Regions from separate parts of the Nocardia nepalensis genome, predicted to be linked through region 2. Evidence: riboswitches for the same ligand, from Rfam matches in the RefSeq annotation. Region 2 holds a riboswitch; each other region holds the start of a gene.
What was found. Region 2 has a riboswitch for S-adenosylmethionine ahead of ACHQ4I_RS36065 (rhodanese-like domain-containing protein). Riboswitches for the same ligand answer to the same signal wherever they lie in the genome.
Positions count from the first base shown of each region.

Region 1: it holds a riboswitch for S-adenosylmethionine, as region 2 does, so the genes downstream of both, ACHQ4I_RS38495 (bifunctional o-acetylhomoserine/o-acetylserine sulfhydrylase) here and ACHQ4I_RS36065 (rhodanese-like domain-containing protein) in region 2, are expected to answer to the same signal.
Region 3: it holds a riboswitch for S-adenosylmethionine, as region 2 does, so the genes downstream of both, ACHQ4I_RS00165 (amino acid ABC transporter permease) here and ACHQ4I_RS36065 (rhodanese-like domain-containing protein) in region 2, are expected to answer to the same signal.
Region 4: it holds a riboswitch for S-adenosylmethionine, as region 2 does, so the genes downstream of both, ACHQ4I_RS36760 (aminotransferase class V-fold PLP-dependent enzyme) here and ACHQ4I_RS36065 (rhodanese-like domain-containing protein) in region 2, are expected to answer to the same signal.

Region 1 is NZ_JBKBET010000040.1:234,293-239,408, forward strand. It holds gene ACHQ4I_RS38485 (MFS transporter) at 78-1,571, opposite strand; gene ACHQ4I_RS38490 (TetR family transcriptional regulator) at 1,706-2,470, shown strand; SAM riboswitch class IV at 2,514-2,624, shown strand; gene ACHQ4I_RS38495 (bifunctional o-acetylhomoserine/o-acetylserine sulfhydrylase) at 2,707-4,035, shown strand; gene metX (homoserine O-acetyltransferase MetX) at 4,032-5,116, shown strand, end outside.
Region 2 is NZ_JBKBET010000038.1:326,697-331,812, forward strand. It holds gene ACHQ4I_RS36050 (DJ-1/PfpI family protein) at 1-36, opposite strand, end outside; gene ACHQ4I_RS36055 (RpiB/LacA/LacB family sugar-phosphate isomerase) at 157-603, opposite strand; gene ACHQ4I_RS36060 (O-succinylhomoserine sulfhydrylase) at 882-2,096, opposite strand; gene ACHQ4I_RS36065 (rhodanese-like domain-containing protein) at 2,125-2,541, opposite strand; SAM riboswitch class IV at 2,556-2,672, opposite strand; gene ACHQ4I_RS36070 (Rv0361 family membrane protein) at 2,737-3,192, opposite strand; gene ACHQ4I_RS36075 (FAD-dependent oxidoreductase) at 3,552-4,940, shown strand; gene ACHQ4I_RS36080 (amidohydrolase family protein) at 5,063-5,116, shown strand, end outside.
Region 3 is NZ_JBKBET010000001.1:34,535-39,650, forward strand. It holds gene ACHQ4I_RS00150 (LppM family (lipo)protein) at 1-26, shown strand, start outside; gene ACHQ4I_RS00155 (glycosyltransferase family 2 protein) at 23-1,180, shown strand; gene ACHQ4I_RS00160 (hypothetical protein) at 1,350-2,072, opposite strand; SAM riboswitch class I at 2,404-2,497, shown strand; gene ACHQ4I_RS00165 (amino acid ABC transporter permease) at 2,508-3,533, shown strand; gene ACHQ4I_RS00170 (amino acid ABC transporter ATP-binding protein) at 3,530-4,327, shown strand; gene ACHQ4I_RS00175 (ABC transporter substrate-binding protein) at 4,347-5,116, shown strand, end outside.
Region 4 is NZ_JBKBET010000038.1:464,072-469,187, forward strand. It holds gene ACHQ4I_RS36750 (YbaK/EbsC family protein) at 37-510, shown strand; gene ACHQ4I_RS36755 (flavin reductase family protein) at 680-1,234, shown strand; gene ACHQ4I_RS36760 (aminotransferase class V-fold PLP-dependent enzyme) at 1,468-2,790, opposite strand; SAM riboswitch class IV at 2,837-2,950, opposite strand; gene ACHQ4I_RS36765 (LysE family translocator) at 3,077-3,712, shown strand; gene ACHQ4I_RS36770 (MDR family MFS transporter) at 3,717-5,116, opposite strand, start outside.

The sequences.
Region 1 (5,116 bases), on a different contig from region 2:
AGCCGCTGAACACGCCCAGAAACAGCGATGTCCGGGTACCGCATCGGATTGCGATACCCGGACAAGCTATTTCGCTATCAGACCGCGACCGGAATCCGCGCGCCCTCCTCGGATCCCTCGATCAGATTCTCCGGCTTGTCCCGGATCATCAGCGCGATCACCGGAACCGCGGCGAGGAAGAATCCGGCACCGACATAGAACGCCACGTCGTAGCTGTGAATCGAGGCGCGGGCCATGAGATTGTCGATGGTGGCGTGCGCCTCGGCGTAGGACTTGGCCGTCTGCACCGAGATGGTGGTCAGCAACGCGGTGCCGACCGCGCCGCCGACCTGCTGCGCCGCATTGAGCAGCGCACTTGCCACACCCGAATCCGCCTCCTCGACCTGGTGCAGTGCGACGGTCTGCATGCCGACGAACAGCGGACCCATGCCGAGCGCGATGAGCAACTGTGCGGGCAGCACGCTGGCCGCGTAGCTGTCACCGAAGCTCAGCTGCGCCAGCCACAGCAGACCGAGGACGCCGAGCACGGCACCCGCCACCATCAGCGGACGCGGGCCGAGCTTCGGCAGCAGCGCGCTGGTGACACCGGCCGAGATCGCGATACCCGCCGGGAACGGCAGGAAGGCGAAGCCCGCCTTAAGGGACGAGTAGCCGAGGGTGATCTGGAAGTAGTAGCTCAGGAACAAGAACATCGCGAACATCGCGATCGGGATCAGCAGGGCGGCCAGGAATGCGCCACCGCGGTTGATCTCACCCGGAATATGCAGCGGCAGTAGCGGATTCGACGAGCGACGCTCGATGGCGACGAAGGCGATCAGCAATGCGACACCGACGACGAGCAGCGCGAGGGTGCTCCCGGCCAGCCAGCCGTCCTCGGCGGCGCGACTGAAGCCGTACACGATGGCGATCAGGCCGAGCGTGACCGTGACCGCGCCGGGCACGTCATAGCCGCCGGTGCGCGGGACCGGTATGTCCTTCACCACAAACGCCAGCGCACCGAGCAGGGCGATCAGGGCGATCGGCGTGTTCACCAGCAGGCACCAGCGCCAGGAGGCGTACTCGGTGAGCGCACCGCCCGCGATCAGGCCGAGTGCGGCGCCACCGGCGGAGATACCCGCGAAGACACCGAACGCGGTCGCGCGCTCCTTTGCCTCGGTAAAGGTCACCGAAAGTAGCGAAAGTGCCGCGGGCGCAAGCAAAGCCGCGAACGCACCCTGCAAGGCCCGACCGGCGAACAGCTCCGCGCCGTTCTGCCCGAGACCGGCCACCGCGGATGCACCGGCGAATCCGACCAGACCGACGATGAACACCCGGCGCCGTCCGAGGTAGTCCGCGAGCCGTCCGCCGAGCAGCAGCAGGCCGCCGAAAATCAGCGTGTAGGCGGTGAGCATCCATTGCCGATTGCCATCGCTGATGTCGAGATCACGTTGTGCGAACGGCAGTGAGATGGTCACGATCGTCGCATCGAGAACCACCATGAGCTGGGCCAAAGCGATCACACCCAGGGCCCACCAGCGCGCCGAACTGCGCTGTCTTTCCGGAACGTCAACCGCTATCGCAGTGTCGGTCATCTTGCTCTCCTCGCCATCCGAAGTCGTGCAGTCATCCTGTCATCGGCGGACATTTGTCGTCAAGAGAAAAATGTCTGATTGCGACATTTGACCGTTAAAGACACGATCGGTCCCAATTGCGATAGCATGAGGGCATGCTCGAGTCATCGACGCCGATCGGCGCGGGCGCAGCAGCCGACGACGCCGCACGCGCCTCAGTGAATCCAGGGCCCAGCGCGGTGAATGCAGGGCCCAGCGCGCCCGCGAGCGTCGGGCTGCGCGAACGCAAGAAGCAGCAGACTCGGCTGCGCATCATCGAGGTGGCGCTGGACCTGTGCGACGCACAGGGATTCGACGCGACGACGGTCGAGCAGATCGCGAACGGCGCGGACGTATCACCGCGCACCATCAACCGGTACTTCGACAGCAAAGAGGACATCGTCCTCGGGCCGGTCAAGGATTTCGGCCTCGCCATCGCCGAATGCCTGCGCGGACTTCCGGTCACCGGCAATGAACTGCAATCGCTGCGTGAGGCGTTCCTGCAGGTCGTCGACAGGGCCGCGGTCAGCGTCGACGGACCGATCTCATTCCGGCGCTTTCAGCAGATGCAGCGGATCCTGCGCAGCAGTCCGACGGTCAGCGCGCAGAGCATGGAACTCGCCGACGACAAGAACGCCGCCATCGCCGACGCGATCGCCGAACGACTCGGCACCCAGCCCGACGCGCTGCCGGTGCGACTGGTCGTCGGCGCGTGGCAGCTGATCGGTCACCTCAGCATGGAATGTACGAACTCGATCTTCGACGACGCGGACACCTCGGCCGCCGCTGCCGACGCCCGCAATGCGTTCACCACATCATTCGACGAGTTCATGCGCGTGTGCACCGGGCGCATCGACACCGTTGCGGCGGAAAACGGCTAACGGATTTCAGCCGTCGACCGCCCGCCGGTTACCATGTCGGTCAGGTCATGAGTGCCAGCGCGAAGCCCCGGCTTGCTGGACGGCAACCCTCCAGCAGCGGTGGGGTGCTCCGGGTGATGACCGGGCTCTCGAAAGCCGAGAGCAAGCGCGCACCTCAGGAGGTTCCCCCCATGTGTTGTTGTCCGTCACCCGCAATCCCATAAACCTGCTGGCGAACAACCCTTTTGGAGCAAGACATGAGTGACCCCATCGCGTCCGCGGCCGATCCGGCGCAGTGGTCCTTCGAGACCAAGCAGATCCACGCCGGGCAGACGCCCGACGAGATCACCGGCGCACGTGCACTCCCGATCTACCAGACCACCTCCTACGCCTTCCGTGACACCGATCACGCGGCCGCGCTGTTCGGGCTGGCCGAGCCGGGCAATATCTACACCCGGATCACCAACCCGACCCAGGACGTGGTCGAACAGCGCATCGCCGCCCTGGAGGGCGGTGTGGCCGCGCTGTTGCTGGCCTCCGGCCAGGCCGCGGAGACCTACGCGATACTCAATCTCGCCGCCGCTGGCGATCACATCGTCTCCAGCCCGCACCTCTACGGCGGCACCTACAACCTCTTCCACTACTCGCTGCCCAAGCTCGGCATCGAGGTGTCCTTCGTCGAGGATCCCGACGACCTCGAGCAGTGGCGCGCGGCGATCCGGCCGAATACCAAGGCCTTCTACGGCGAGACCATCGCCAACCCGAGCAGCGCGATCTTCGATATCCGCGGCATTTCCGCGATCGCACACGAGGCGGGCCTGCCGCTGATCGTGGACAACACGGTCGCGACCCCGTATCTGATCCAGCCGCTGGCCCATGGCGCCGACATCGTTGTGCATTCGGCGACCAAGTACCTGGGCGGGCACGGTTCGGCGATCGCCGGGGTGATCGTCGACGGCGGCACCTTCGACTGGACCGTGCGCGACGCGCAGGGCGAATCCCGGTTCCCCGGCTTCACCACCCCGGACCCGAGCTACCACGGCGCGGTCTTCGCCGATCTCGGCGCTCCGGCCTATGCACTCAAGGCGCGGGTGCAACTGCTGCGCGACCTGGGTGCGGCGGTGTCGCCGTTCAACGCGTTCCTGATCAGTCAGGGCATCGAGACGCTGAGCCTGCGGCTCGAGCGCCACGTCGCCAACGCGCAGGCGGTGGCCGAGTTCCTGAGCACGCACCCGGCGGTGGAATCGGTGTCCTACGCGGGGCTGCCGTCCTCGCCGTGGCACGAACGCGCCGCCGAGCTGGCGCCGAAGGGCGCGGGCGCGATCGTCGCGTTCGAACTGCGCGGCGGTGTTGATGCGGGCAAGAAGTTCGTGGACGCGTTAGCCCTGCACAGCCATGTCGCTAACATCGGGGATGTGCGTTCTCTTGTGATTCACCCGGCGTCGACGACGCACTCGCAGTTGACGCCCGAGGAGCAGCTCGCCTCCGGCGTCACTCCGGGGCTGGTCCGGCTCGCGGTGGGCATCGAGGGGATCGATGACATTCTGGCCGATCTGCGAGCCGGTTTCGCGGCGGCGGCGCCGTGACTGTGAGTGCCGAACCGAGTACCGCCCGTCCGGCGGTGGCCCTGCCACCGCCGGACGGGCGGCTCGGCATCATCGCCATCGGAGACGTACAGCTGGAGAACGGCGCGGTCATTCCGGACGTGCATCTGGCCGTGCAGCGCTGGGGTGAGCTCTCCCCCGCGCTGGACAATGTGGTGCTCGTCGAGCACGCGCTGACCGGCGACTCGCACGTCGTCGGGGTGCCCGACGATATCCACCCGCTGCCCGGCTGGTGGGACGGCATGGTCGGTCCCGGTGCTCCGGTGGATACCGACGAATGGTGCGTCATCGCCACGAACGTGCTCGGCGGCTGCAAGGGCAGCACCGGGCCGTCGACGCTGGCGCCGGACGGAAAGCCTTGGGGCGCACGGTTTCCCGAGATCTCCATCCGGGATCAGGTCACCGCCGAAGCGGCGCTGTTCGATCTGCTCGGCATCGAGCGCCTGGCCGCCGTCGTCGGCGGTTCGATGGGCGGCATGCGAGTGCTGGAGTGGATGGTCGGCGCGCCGGACCGAGTCGGATCCGCGCTGGTGCTGGCCGTCGGCGCACGCGCCACGGCCGACCAGATCGGCACGCAGACAACCCAAATCGCCGCCATCAAGGCCGATCCGGATTGGCAGGGCGGCGATTACCACGACACCGACCGCGCCCCCACGACCGGTATGGGCATCGCCCGCCGCATCGCGCACCTGACCTACCGGACCGAGGGCGAACTCGACCACCGCTTCGAGAACAACGCGCAGGGCGATGAGGATCCATGGAACGGCGGCCGCTACGCGGTGCAGAGCTACCTGGACCACCAGGCCGAAAAGCTCTGTAGCCGTTTCGATCCCGCCACCTATGTGCTGCTCACCGAGGCGATGAACCGCCACGACATCGGCCGCGGGCGCGGCGGAGTCACCGCTGCGCTGGCCGCCACCCCGGTGCCCTGTGTGGTCGGCGGTGTCGATTCGGATCGCCTGTACCCGTTGCGAACTCAGCAGGAACTCGCCGACGGCCTGCCCGGCTGCGAGGGTCTGGAAATCGTGGTCTCGCGCGACGGACACGACGGCTTTCTCACCGA
Region 2 (5,116 bases):
GAGCGTGTCGTACACGGCCATGTGAACTGTTCTCATCAGCATGACAGTATGCTGTCATCATTGACAGGATACTGTCAATGATGCTCAGTCCTCAGCCTGGAGCTCGTAGGCGGCGCCGAACCGACCAGAAAGCCCAAGCTCCCCGCCGGGAACCGATCAGTGACCGCGTTCGATCTTCGCGAGATGGGCGATGTTGGCGCGGTCATCGGGATCCGTGCTGGGTTCACCGCCGAACCACGCGTCCAGAATCTCCGTCAGCTCCGCCCTGGAAGTCGAACGTAGGCTCAGCGCAAGCACATTCGCGTCATTCCACTTGCGCGCACCAACCGCCGTCGCCGCATCAGCACACAGCGCCGCCCTGATCCCCGCCACCTTGTTGGCGGCGATAGAAGCCCCCGTCCCTGTCCAACAGCACACCACCCCTTGCTCCGCCCGACCCTCGGCCACATCCCGCGCCGCCGCCTCGCTGGCCCAAGCCCAGTCGTTGCGCTCACTATCCGACAGCGCCCCGTGCACCAACGTTTCCAGCCCCCGCCGCCCGAGCTCCACCACCAGCTCCTCGGCCACCCCCACCCGCTCATCCGCCGCAACCGAAATTCGCATACCCCAAGCGTAATAACGTCCCCACCACACGGCCCGAAGACTCAGCACAACCCCGATCAGCCCAACGCTACGAAACTCCCCCCAACGCCTCGCCCATGGCCCAATCGATGACAAATCCGGCCGCCGCGCATCGAACGGCACTGCGGGCGCCAGCGCCGACCGGTCGCGTCACATCGCTTCCTGAAGCACCCAGTTCAGCGGCTGGATTCGACTGATCGGGCTGGCCATACCGAGGAACTCGAGCGCAATGTTCGATATCCACGGCCACAGCGGACCTACTAACTCAGGGCGCGCTCCAGATCGCCCAGCAGATCCTCGACATCCTCGAGCCCCACCGAGATGCGCACGACACCGTCGGACAGCCCGATGGTCGCGCGCCCTTCGGGCCCCATGGCGCGATGGGTCGTGGTGGCGGGGTGGGTGATCAGGGTCTTGGAATCACCGAGGTTGTTGGAGATATCGACGATGCGCAACCGGTTCAGCACCTCGAAGGCGCGCTTCTTGGCCTCGTTCGCGGGCGCGTTCAGCTCGAAGGTGACCACCGTGCCGCCGCCGCTCATCTGGCTGGTCGCCAGCTCGTGCTGCGGATGCGACTCCAGGTACGGATAGCGCACCCACGAGACGGACTTGTTGCCCTCGAGGAAACGTGCGATACGCAGCGCGGATTCCGTCGAATGACGCACGCGCAGCGGCATGGTCTCCAAACCCTTGAGCAGGGTCCACGCGTTGAACGGGCTCAGCGCCGGACCGGTGTGGCGCATAAGGTTTTTCACCGGACCGTCGATGTAATCGTGCGGGCCCAGAATCGCACCGCCGAGCACCCGGCCCTGACCGTCGATGTGTTTGGTGCCGGAATACACCAGCACATCCGCGCCGAGCTCGAAACCGCGCTGCAGCAGCGGCGTGGCAAAGACGTTGTCCAGCACCACCTTCGCGCCCGCGGCATGCGCGAGTTCGCTCACCCGGCGCACGTCGACGAGCGTCTGCATCGGGTTGGCCGGCGTCTCGAAGAACACCGCCTTGGTCGGCACCGACAGCGCCTGCTCCCACTGGTCGAGATCATCGCCGTCGACGAAGACCGTCTCCACGCCCCAGCGCGGCAGGATCTCATTGCACACCACGAAGCACGAGCCGAACAGGCTGCGCGCGGCCACAAGTCGATCGCCCGCGCCCAGAAGCGCGCCGAGCGCGGTGAAAACCGCCGACATGCCGCTCGCGGTCGCGAAACATGCTTCGGCGCCGTCCATCAGACGCAGCCGCTCCTCGAACATGGCCACCGTCGGGTTGCCGTAGCGGGAGTAGACGAAATGTTCGATATCGCCGGTGAACGCGGCCTCGGCCGCCTCGGCGCTCTCGTAGACGAATCCGGAGGACAGATACAGCGCCTCGGCGGTCTCCTCGAATCCGGAGCGACGCAGCCCACCCCGCACGCCGAGCGTCGCGGGGCCGACCCCCTCGGGCAGCGGCTTGTCGAACGCACCACCGGTGATCATGACCGGCTCCCGACTACACAGCACGAACTCATGACTGCCGCCACGGCAGACCGAGCGCGCGCCAGCCGGTGCCGCCGCGATGACCGGACTCGTCGATCGGGCCCTCGAAGCCCTCCAGCACGTTGTACGACGGCTCGATCCCGACACCGGTCGCGGCGACCGCCGCACCGACGGAACGTTGCCCGGAGCGACACAGGAAGACGACGGGCGCCGCCGGATCGCGACCCTCCAGCGCCTTGGTCAGCTGCGCGACGAACTCACCATTGCGGGCGCCGTTACTGTCGACCCATTCGATCAGCACCGTCGGCCGGTCGATCGAACTGGTATCGGGCACGCCGACGAAGCGCCATTCGGCTTCGGTGCGCACGTCGACCAAGACGGCTTCCGGATTGTCCCGCAACAACTCCCACGCCTGCTGTGGGGTGATGTCACCGGCATATGTCATGCGATCCTCCTGTGAATCCACGCTTGCCGCACCTGGGTTCCGGTGCGCGGCCAGGTCGTCACCCGGAGCACCCCACCGCGGAGGAGGGTTGCCGACCAGCCAGCCGGGGCTTGACGCTGGTTCTCATGACCTGCGTCCGAGATTGCCTGGGCAGGGGCCGCCATGTCAAACGCCGGTTCGCGCCACGCCGGTAAGTCAGTTGCAGACGATCCAGCGGTCGCCGGAGCGAACCAAATTCCACGTCGCCGGCGTCTCCCGGCCGTCGACCGCGATGGTCACATTCGCCTTCGCCTTATCGCCGTCGACCATGGCGTTCTCAATCTTGGTGACCTTGATCGACTTTCCGGCCGCGGCGCCGCCGAACTGGGCGGCCAGCGGCGACTTGCTCTCGTCGAATCCCTGGCAGGCAACTGCGGGCGGCGGCGTGCTGTCGGTGGTGCCGCGGGCCTCCGCGTAGCGCTGCACCGCGGCCGAGATCTTGTCCGATTCTGTGACATTTTTCTCAGCGGGCGAGAGCACCGCGCCCAGCACGATGGCGACCAGGACGACGGCCGCAAACACGGCTGCCGCGATGAACGGCGCGATGGAGCGGCGATCGGTCTGGTCGACCTCGATTACGGGTTCTTCGTCGGCGCTCTGCTGCTCTGTCATGGCTCGATCATCCCTGGTGGACGGCGGTATCCGGCAGTCGCCCCCGGACTCGGGCGCGGCCGAGCCCAGCATCGGTGCCGCGACGATTTGATAGTCGCGGGGAGAGCGGGTACTCCGGTAAGTGAGCCGAATGGCAAGCGTCCGGTTCACGCACCGCCCGCAGGGTGCGCCATGCGCCACCGATAGAATCGCGAGACTGCGGCCTGCTGTCATAGCCATATGGCAGCTCACCGTCGTAGCGACTGTGCAGCCGCGAGCCGCCTGTCCGCATCGTCAGGTGCAACCAAGAGGATGCGTCAAGTTAGCCTAAGCTAAGACTGATGCCGTTAATTGTTTCGACCATAAGGTGCGCGTAAAAGATGACCGAACAAAGTGCAGCGACTCGCCCGCTTCGCATCGCGATCGTGGGCGCAGGACCGGCCGGAATCTACGCCGCCGACGCGTTGATGAAGTCCGATGCCGAGGTGAGCATCGACCTCTACGAGCGCATGCCAGCGCCGTTCGGGCTGATCCGCTATGGCGTCGCGCCGGATCATCCGCGCATCAAGGGCATCATCACCGCCCTGCACAAGGTGCTCGACAAGCCGCAGGTCCGCCTGCTCGGCAATATCGACTACGGCACCGACATCACCCTCGACGACCTGCGCACGTTCTATGACGCGGTGATCTTCTCCACCGGCGCCAACGCCGACCGCGCGCTGGACATCCCCGGCATCGGCCTGGACGGCAGCTACGGCGCCGCGGACTTCGTGTCCTGGTACGACGGCCACCCGGACGTGCCGCGCACCTGGCCGCTGGAGGCCGAGAAGGTCGCCGTGCTCGGTGTCGGCAATGTGGCACTCGACGTCGCGCGCGTGCTCGCCAAGACCGGCGACGAACTGCTGCCGACCGAGATACCGCCGAACGTCTACAACGGCCTGAAGGCCAATAAGGCGATCGAGGTGCACGTCTTCGGCCGCCGCGGCCCGGCGCAGGCGAAGTTCACGCCGCTCGAGCTACGCGAACTCGACCACTCCCCGACCATCGAGGTCATCGTCGATCCGGAGGACATCGACTACGACGAGGGCTCGGAGGCCGCGCGCCGGCATTCCAAGCAGGTCGACATGATCGCGAACACCCTGGAGCAGTGGGCCATCCGCGATGTCGGCAACCGCCCGCACAAGCTGTTCCTGCACTTCTTCGAATCCCCCGCCGAAATCCTCGGCGAGGACGGCAGGGTCGTCGGCCTGCGCACCGAGCGCACCCAGCTCGACGGCACCGGCAACGTCAAGGGCACCGGCGTCTTCAAGGACTGGGACGTGCAGGCCATCTACCGCGCCGTGGGCTACCTGTCGCAGAACCTCACCAACCTGCCGTTCGACGATCAGGCCGGCGTCGTCCCGAACGAGGCCGGACGCGTCATCGCCGACGAGGACGCCGACGGTGCGGACCGCTACATGCCCGCCACCTACGTCACCGGCTGGATCAAGCGCGGCCCGGTCGGCCTCATCGGCCACACCAAGGGCGATGCCAACGAGACCGTGGCCTGCCTGCTCGACGACAGCGTGAACTTCACCCCGGCCGAGAAGCCGGAGCTGGACGCCGTCACCGAATTCCTCGAGGGCAAGGGCATCCCGTTCACCACCTGGCAGGGCTGGTACCGCCTCGACGCGCACGAGCGCGCACTCGGCGAGCCGGAGGGCCGCGAGCGCGTCAAGGTCGTCGAGCGCGAGGACATGCTGCGCGCCAGCGAACCGCACAAGGTCTAGCCCGAACGCCGCAGGGGTGACCACCACCCCTGTGGCACTCGACAAACCGACACCGCCGCGGCGGCGCGAAATCTGTCGGGTCTGCGGCAGCGGAAATTTCTGCACTGAGGCATTCTGTACAAGTGTTCGATGCCCATCTCCACATCTTCGACCCGCGGTTCCCGCTGGCCGAGAAC
Region 3 (5,116 bases), on a different contig from region 2:
TGTTGCGTTCGCGGATCCGACGCTGACCTTGCCGAGGGCGGCCGCGGCTGTCGGGACCCGGATCGGCGCGGCGATCGCGTTGTTCGGTTGCGGGGTTGCGCTATTCAACCGGGCCACGGTGCGCAGGCTGTCAACTGGATCGACAACCGCGATCGAACACGTGACGATCTGCGTCCCCGCGCGTGACGAGGCGCGGCGACTGCCCGGGCTGATCGACGATCTTCGACGGCAGGTGGGGGTACCGCGGCTGCGGGTGCTGATACTCGATGACGCGTCCAGCGACGGGACCGAAGCGGCCGCGGTGGCCGCGATCGCGGGCGATGCCCGATTCACGGTGATCCGATCCGAGGCCGAACCCGCGCCGGGGTGGACCGGGAAGGCCGCGGCCTGCGCCCGGCTGGCCGAGTTGGCCGACGCGTCGGTGCTGATCTTTCTCGACGCCGACGTGCGGCTGGCGCCGAGCGCGGTCGCCGCCGCGGTCGCCGAGCTGCGCCGGAGCGGGGCCGCGTTGCTGTCGCCGTGGCCGTATCAGGTGGCCGAATCGCTCGCCGAGGCGCTGGTGCAGCCGCTGCTGTGCTGGTCGTGGGCGGCGACCCTGCCGATCGCGATCGCCAACCGCAGCCGCAGACCCTCGACAGCGGTCGCCTGCGGCCAATTCCTCGTCTTCGATGCCGCCGCCTACCGCGCCATCGGCGGCCACACCTCGGTCGCCGCCAGCCCCACCGAGGATCTGGATATCGCTCGCGCCCTGCGCCGTTCCGGTCGCCGCACCGAACTGGTCTCTGCGGGCCGCTCGGCGCGCACCCGAATGTACCGCGACGCAACCGAACTCGAAGCAGGCTATACCCGCTGGCTCTGGTCGGCATACGGCGGCACGACAGTCGGCGGCGCGGCCGTGGGAGCTATCGCCGCACTGGCCTACTGGGTACCACCCCTCGCCGCCATCGCCGGTCGCGGCCGGACGCGCGCCACCGGTCTCATCGGCTACACCGCCGCAGTCACCAGCCGCCTACTCACCCGCTCCCTGGAAAACGGCCCCCTCACCCGCACCGATACCCTTGCCGCCCTAGCACACCCACTCTCCATCGCCGCCTACCTCCGCCTATGGACCCACTCCCACCAAGCCCACCGCACAAACACCCTGACCTGGAAAGCCCGCCCCCTCACCCCCACCCACTGACCCGCCCCTCTCCCCGCCGCCCTCAATTGGCGACCAAGATCAGGTGGAATCTATGGCGGCATCGCCCGAGAGAACCCCGCCACCAGTTCCACCTGATCTTGATCGAATCCGCGGCAGGTTCGCGACCCCGCTTGGTGGGTCTGGTTGGCGACGTTGGAGTTCGCCGGGGTCAGCGGACCGTGGTGATGCCCACGGTCGGGAGGAAGTAGCAGGGCTTGCCGCCGTTGTCGATGGATCCGAAGACTGCGGCGAGGACGGTGCCGGAGCCGGTGTCGACCGGGACGGCGCGGACGCCGCCGGCGGGAAATGCGCTGAAGAAGTCCTGGATGGCGCGTTCGGCGAGTGGTCTTACCTCGGCGGGGATTTCGGCGGGGACGATCGATCGGACCACGTCGGAGAGCGGGCCCATCGCGGTAATACCGCTGCGGCCGTTTGCCAGGTTCACCCAGGCGACATTCATGCCGGAGACGTTCGTGCGCTCCGGCCCCACGCCGTAGGGCACGAAGGTGAACATCGTCTGGCCCGACTTGACCGCGGACAGGTCGAGTCCGGGGATGGCCACAGTCGTCTTCGGCCACGGGCCGGGAACCGCGCCGGCGACGGCGGGGGTCAGGCCGAGGGTGGTGTCGTTGGAGCAGAAGGCCGCGGCCGCCGGATACAGGAACGGGTCGATGCCGAAGGCGCGCAGCGCTTCGACGGCGGCTCGGTAGGCGCTGAGTAAATCGCCGGGCGCGGCGGTACCGGCTTGGCCGGCCGGCTCGCCCGGCGTGGTCACCGCGGGTACGGGCATCGGCGCGGGAGCCGCGGCGGCGATGCCGGGGGCGGCGAGTGTCACCGCGGCCGCACCGGTCGCGATGGCGGTAAGCGTGGTCAGACGGCGCAGCACGGTCATACAGACCTCCTCATCGTCGGGCACGATCGAGGTCCGAGAGTACTCCGGCAAACCTTCGCAACTGGGCTCATTTCGACTGCCAACTCGGCCGCGTCGCGCGCCCGATCGGACTGCCGCACCGACCCGCCGCGCGGGCGAACCAGACGAAAGGCGCGGAAAGGACTGCGCCCCATGCACCACGAGCAACCGCACGACCGGGCCAATAATCGCTGCTCATGGCCATTCGGACAAGGTCTGCGCTCACGCTGATTCGTACCCTTGTGCCGGACTTCGCCTGCTTCGCATGATATTTCGGCTAGACCCATTGACCGACCCGTGCTCGGCGTCGGACACACCATCCAGAGCGACCGAGAGACCTGGCTCGTCGACGTCGCAGCAACCCCCCGGCCACCGGGTGCGGGTGCTTCCGCCGGGAACGATGGAGGAACCGAAATCATGAGCGCGTCCGTCGCATCCGATGCTGTGGCATCGGATGCCCCGATACCGGGTGCCCACACACCCGATGCCACGGCATCAGGTGCACTCGGCGCTGCCGTAACCACCGCCGACGCCCCCACCGTCGCAAGGACCTGGCACCCGTGGCGCTGGGTGGTCAGCGTCATCGCACTCGTCCTGCTCGCGCAGTTCATCCACGGGCTGGTCACCAATCCGGGCTGGGATTGGTCGACCTTCGCCAAGTACTTCACCGCGAAGTCGGTGTTGTCGGCGCTGAAGGTCACGCTGGAGCTGACGCTGTGGGGTACGGCACTCGGATTCCTGATCGGCACCGCGCTGGCGATCGCCCGGTTGTCGAATAATCCGGTGCTGCGGGTGATCTCGTGGGTCTACATCTGGGCGTTCCGGTCGATTCCGCTGATCGTGCAGCTGTTGTTCTGGTTCAACATCGCCTACCTCTACAACACGCTCTCACTCGGGATCCCGTTCGGCCCCGGCTTTCTCACCTTCGAGGTGAACGGCGTGATCAGCGGGTTCACCGCGGCGGTCATCGGCCTGGCACTGCATCAGGCCGCGTATTCGGCCGAGATCATCCGGGCGGGATTCATCTCGGTCGATCCCGGACAGCTGGAAGCCGCCGCGGCGCTCGGCATTCCGCGCCTGCGCCAGTTCCGCACCGTCATCGTCCCGCAGGCCATGCGCTCGATCCTGCCGAATGCGACCAATGAGGTGATCAGCCTGTTCAAGGGCACCTCGATCGTCTCGGTGATGGCGATCGCCGAACTCTTCTACCAGGTTCAGGTGATCTACGGGCGCAATGGCCGGGTGGTCCCACTGCTCATGGTCGCCACGGTCTGGTACATCGTGCTGACCACGATTCTCTCGGTGGCGCAGTACTACATCGAACGCCACTACGCCAAGGGCGCGCACCGCACACCCCCGCCGACGCCATTGCAGAAGGTGTGGAGCAAGCTGCGCGAAATCGCCGAAAGCGGTTCCGCCGCACCGCGCGGAGCGACCCGATGAGCGCGCCGGCAGCCGACGCGGTCGGCACCGACAAGGCCCCGGCCGTAGCGGTCCGCGGCGTGCGAAAGTCCTACGGCGCCACCGAGGTACTGCGACACATCGATCTGATTGTGCGTGCCGGCGAGGTGGTCACCGTGATCGGCCCGTCCGGCTCCGGCAAGTCGACCCTGCTACGCGTGGTCAACCACCTGGAGTCGCTGGACGCGGGCACCGTGCACATCGACGGCGAGCTGATCGGATACCGGCTGCGCCGCAACAAGTTGCACGCGCTGTCCGATCGCGAGGTGCGCAAGCAGCGCTCGCACATCGGCTTCGTCTTCCAGCAGTTCAATCTCTTCCCGCATCTGACGGTGCTCGACAATGTCACGCTCGCGCCGATTTCCGCGCAGGGTCGCCCGCGCCAGGAAATCGAGCGCGAGGCAAAGGAACTGCTGGACCGCGTCGGGATCGGCGAACTGGCCGACGCCTATCCGCGGCGGCTGTCCGGCGGACAACAGCAGCGCGTGGCCATTGCCAGGGCGTTGGCGCTGCGACCGCCGGTGATCCTGTTCGACGAACCGACCTCCGCACTGGATCCGGAACTCGTCGGCGAGGTCCTCGACGTGATCCGCGATCTCGCCGACGGCGGCACCGCGCTGGTGATCGTCACCCACGAAATCGGTTTCGCCCGTGAGGTGGCCGACACCGTCGTATTCCTCGACGGCGGCGTGATCGTCGAACAGGGCCCGCCCGTCGCCGTGCTCGACAACCCCGAGCATCCGCGCACCCGCGCATTTCTATCCCGAGTCCGCTGAGCGCGGTGCGCGCTCCCCGATGAACAGGTATTCCATGAAGATCTCCGCCCTGGTCGGCCTGGCCGCCACGGTCGCCCTGCTGGCCACCGGCTGCGGCACCGACCCCGATGCGGAAAACTCCGCCCAGCCCGCCGGTTCGATCACCTTCGACCTCTCCCCGGCCCAGTCCGGCCGGATCCACGCGCCCAAGGTCGATGCCATCGCCGCCGAACTGCCGCAGGCCATTCGGGACCGTGGCACGCTGGTGGTGACCGGATCGGGCAGCGCCGCACCGCCGCTGCGGTTCTACGCCACCGACGATAAGACCATCGTCGGTTCCGAGGTCGATTTCGCCTCGCTCATCGCCGATATCCTCGGACTGAAACTCGTTGCACAGGTGGCCGATTGGTCGCAGAACTTCGTGCGGGTCGACTCCGGCGAGGCCGATGTGTTCATCTCCAACGTCACCGTGACCGAGGAGCGCAAGGAGAAGTACGACTTCGCCACCTACCGCAACGACACCGTCGCGCTGGAGATCCCCAAGCAGAGCACGCTCGACTACAAGGATCGCAAGAGCCTGGCGGGCAAGCGGATCGGCGTCGGCAGCGGCACCAATCAGGAGCAGCTGCTGGTGAAGTGGAACGAGCAGAACATCGCCGAGGGCCTGCCCGCCATCGATATCGCCTACTTCCAGCAGATCACCGACTACTATCTGGCGCTGGCCTCGCAGCGCCTCGACGGCTACATCGGCCCGAATCCGTCCGCGATCTATCACAGCACGACCGCGAACCAGACCAAGATCGTCGCGAC
Region 4 (5,116 bases), 140 kb from region 2:
CCGGCGTACGGCCCGCAATCCCTCTACTCTGGTTCCATGCGCAGGTCGCTTCCACCAGTCGCATGCCGGGTCGCCGATACCCTGATCGCGCGCGGCCACCACGGTGTCATCGTCACTCAGCCCGCTCCCACGCCCACCGCCGCCGATGCCGCACGGGCACTCGGCGTCGATGTGGGCGCCATCACGAAATCACTGGTGTTCCTGCTCGACGAGGATCCGGTGCTGCTGCTGGTCTCCGGCGCGCATCAGGTGGATCTGGCGCACACCGGCGAACGGCTGGAGGGCACCCTCACCCGCGCCCCGGCCGAAATGGTGCAGCAGGTGACCGGTCAGCCCATCGGCGGCATCGCACCGGTCGGCCACCCCACCAACCTGCCGACCTGGGTGGACAATGCGCTGTCCGCGCACCGAGAGGTCTGGGCCGCGGGCGGCGTTCCGAATACCCTGTTCCGCACCTCGTTTCGCGAACTAGTGCGCATTACCGCCGGACTTCCGATCGACGTGGATTGAATTCCGCACCCGCCCGGCGAGCAGCGCGGACCACGAAATGGAGATCAATCCAACAACCGCGCGACGGTCCATTGCCGACAAACCCGGCGTAGTTTCGTCATGTGAGCGAGGGAAGCATCAGTACAGCACCAACGGTCGCAGCCGAGCCGAACGCTAGCGAGGCGGAGCTGTGACCGAGGCTCAACCCCCCGCCGACACGGACATCCAGATTCCCGATGATCTGAGTGGTATCACCGCCGAGCTGTATCGCTCCTCCATGCGGCACTATCCGGCGGGCGTCACCGTTGTCACGCTGGGCTCCGCGAACGGTCCGGTCGGCTTCACCGCGACCTCCTTCGCATCACTGTCCCTGGAGCCGCCCCTGGTCTCCTTCAATATCGCCCACACGTCGTCGAGCCTGACGGCACTGCGGGCGGCCGATTCCGTGGTGGTCCATTTCCTCGGCGAACACCAGCACGATCTGGCCAAGCGCTTCGCCCGCACCGCCGACCAACGCTTCACCGATCGCTCCCTGTGGACCACCTTGGACACCGGCGAGCCCGTCCTGCACGGCACCCCCATCTGGATCCGCGCCACGATCCAACAGCGGATCCCCATCGGTGATCACACCTTCGTCGTCGGCCTGGTCACCCGGGTCCACGACAATACCGACGAGCAACCAAGCGCCGCGCCGCTGCTCTACTACCGCGGCCGCTACTACCGCCCGACCTCACTCGAAGACTGAACTCCTGGCCCACCAAAGCCTTTCAGCATCGGACTACCGCACTCGAGCCATGGCTATCGGTCAGCGGCGTCCGAGATCGGGCATGGCCTGCAAGGCTGCGCTCCGGCGGAAGCGGAACGGCAGCTACGGTCCCGGCCTCCACTGGGCTATGCGACCCATTACGCGATGTTCCCGCAGCGGTGGGCCGTCAGCCCGATGCCGCGCGGCGGCTGTGACCGAGCGGTCGAATGCGATCAGCCGATCGAGCAGGGCGCGGCGCCGTCGGCGGAGTTGGGGCTGATGAAAGGGCGGGTCTCGGGGGACGGGTTCCAGAGGCCTTCGGTGCAGGCGTAATTCCAGCTCGCACCCTTGGCGACGAGGGTAGCGATGGCCTCGACGAGCCGGTCCACATCGGCGGAACTGGTGCCGAGGCCGATGCTGGCACGCAGAGCGCCGTCGAGGCCGAGGCGCTCGAGCAGCGGATGGGCGCAGAAACGGCCGTCGCGGACGCCGATGCCGTGTTCGGCGGAGAGGTAGGCCGCGACGTGGCCGGGGACGAAACCGTCCAGGGTGAAGGCAACGATGCCGACGGTGTCCGGGCTGTCGTCCCAGATGCGCAGCAGATTGACGCCAGGAATGTCGGACAGGCCAGCGCGCAGGCGATCGGCGAGCAGATGTTCGTGGGCGGCAAGGGTTTCGGGATCGATCGCACACAGCGCGTTGCATGCGGCGGCGAGCGCGGCCGCACCCAGGACGTTCGGCGACCCGGCCTCATGACGATGTGGCGCGGGCGCCCATTCCGCGCGGGTGGTGCTGACCTCACGGACCGCACCGCCGCCCGCCAGATACGGTTCGGCGGCATCGAGCCAATCCCGGCGTCCGACAAGCACTCCCGCGCCGAACGGTGCGTAGAGCTTGTGGCCCGAGAATGCGAGGTAGTCGACGCCGGTGTCGCGCAGGCTGATTCGACGATGCGGCGCCAGTTGCGCGGCATCGACCAGAATGCGGGCGCCGCACTGGTGCGCGATGGTGGCCAGGCGCTCGAGCGGCAGCACCTCACCGGTCACATTGGAGGCGCCGGTGACCGCGAGCAGCGCGGCGGGCTTACTGCACAGTTCGGCGATGAGCTGACGGATGGTCTCCTCAACGGTCGCGGCGGCCTCGACCACGCGGCGGCCGCGCCTGGTCCAGGGCAGGAAATTCGCGTGATGCTCGGTATCCAGCACCACGGTGTCACCGGGGACGCAGGCGGCGAGCAGGTTCAGCGAATCGGTGGTGTTGCGGGTGAACACCACGACCTGGTCGTCGGCGGTATCGAGGAAGCGCGTGACCGAACCGCGGGCCGCCTCGTAGCACTCGGTGGAGATGCGCGAGGCGTAACCCGCACCGCGGTGCACGCTCGCATAGAACGGCAACAGCTGCTGCACCCGGTCGGTGACCTCGGCCAATGCCGGTGCGCTCGCGGCATAGTCGAAGTTCGCGTAGGTGGTCGTCCCGCCCTGGACCAGCGGCACCTGGAGGTCGCCGCCGGAGACCCGGGCGAGGGGGGCACAGGTCGGTTCGAGAACAGCAGTCATCACAAAATCCCATCGGCTATGGGACTCGTCATCAGGTGATTGTCCGAGTCCGCGCTTGCCGCACCCGGTCGGGCTGCGGCCCGGTCGTCACCCGGAGCACCCCACCGCGGAGGAGGGTTGCCGACCAGCTAGCCGGGGCTTGACGCTGGTGCTCATGACCTGAACCGAGACTGACAGATGCCGCACCGCTCTGTCAACCGCCGTTTCCGGCCCACGACCGGTCGCATACACATGCACTCGAATAAATAACCTTGCAGCACTGGGTGATATGCGGTCTCATCGAGAGGTGACGCTTTCCCTGCTGCTCAGCTTTATCGGCCTGTGCATTCTGCTGTCGATCACGCCCGGCCCGGATTCGTTTCTGGTGCTGCGCTTCTCGATCGTGGACGCACGCCCCGGCATCGCCGCGGCGGTCGGCTCGGCGCTAGGTGGCATCGTCTGGGCGGTGGTGGTCGCGGCCGGGGTCGCCGCGCTGCTGGAACAGTCCGCGACGGCCTACCGGACGCTCAAGGTCATCGGCGGAATCTACTTGGTGTACTTGGGAATTCGGGCGCTGCTCGCGCACCGCAAACAGCGCCCGGCCGGCACCGCTCAGGCGTCCGGGCAGCCGAGCCCGGGCGAGGCGATATCGATTCGCTCGGCGTTCGCCGCGGGCCTGGTGTCGTGCATGTTCAACCCGAAGGTCGGGCTGTTCTACCTGGCGGTGCTGCCGCAATTCCTCACCGATGTCACCTTCGTGAACACCCTCGCGCTCGGCGCAATCGAATGCACCGTCGCCGCCGTGGAGATGATCCTGCTCGCTCTGCTGGCCGCCCGGGCGGTCGCCATGCTGCGCCGCCCCCGGGTCCGCGATCGGCTCGAGCAGATCAGCGCGGCTATCCTCGCCGCACTCGGCATCGGCACCGCAGCCTCGGCCGCGTAATCCGTTACGTCGGCCGATTCTCCTTGCGCCACAGCAGCACCGATGCGATCAGCGAGACAACGGCAGCGGCGGTTAGCCACCAGAACGCCTGCCGGAACCCGGCATCCACCGGCAATCCGGCATCGGCCGCGCGATACAACACCACCGCCAGCAACGCCGCCCCGATCGATCCACCGACCCGCTGCAGGATATTGACGAACGACGCCGCATCCGGAATTTGCTCGGGCCGCACCGACGCATAGGCCGCGGCCACGATCGGCATCCCGGTCAGCCCGGTCGCCATGCCGCGAATCAGCAAGAGCGCCTGTATCACAACAGGATTCATCGAGGCATCACCGAGCGCGAACGGCACCGAGACGGCGACGGTGACCGCACTGCCCACCACCGCGACCACACCGCCGCCGTACCGATCGGTCAACCGTCCGCCGATCGGCATCGCGATGATGCCGCCGAGCCCGAACGACATCAGCAGCAACCCCGTCGCTACCAGTCCGTCGCCGTGCAGGACCTGAAAGTACAAGGGCAGCACCAGCATTGCCCCGAACATCGAGGCACCGGCGAAGAAGTTCGCCACATTCGCCGTCGCGAACACCGGATGCCGGAACAGTCCAACATCGAGCAGACTCGCACCGCGCCCGCGCACCGACCGGGCCACGAACAGACCGAGTGCCAGCACGCCGACCACCACCGACATCCACACCGTCGGCGCGGAAACGCTACCGCGACTGCCGAATTCACCCAGCCCGTAGACCAGTGCCGACAGACCTATCGCGATCGACGCGAATCCGGTGGCATCGAATCGGCCTCCGGTATCGCTCGTCGCCGAACGCGGCAGCACCCGCCGTGCCAGCACGAATGCCACCAGCCCGAACGGGATATTGATCAGGAACAGCCACTCCCAGTCCAGGTTCGCGAGCATGACGCCGCCGATGGTCGGCCCGATCGCGGGTGCGGCGACCACCGCGATCCCCACCACGCTCATCACCCGGCCCAGCCGATGCGGACCGGCGACCTGACCGATCAGCGTCTGCCCCGCGGGCACCAGCAAACCCGCGGCCAGCCCCTGCGCGATCCGCAATCCGATGAGCCAGCCGATATTCGGCGCCAGCGCACACAACCCCGAGGTCACGGTGAACCCGGCGAGCGCACTCAACCAGACCCGGTCCATCCCGAACCGGCGTCCGAGCCAACCGCACAGCGGCAGCGTCACGGCGAGTGCCAGCAGATATCCGCTCGCGATCCACTGCGCACTATCCAGTGCCGCACCGAGATCCGTGGCGATGGTGTTCAGCCCGATATTGACCAGTGACGTATCCAACATGCTCATCACGGCGCCGAAAACCACCACACCGGCGACCCGCCAGACCCGAGCGGGGATCGGTTCGAGTGCGGGTGCGGCAGCGG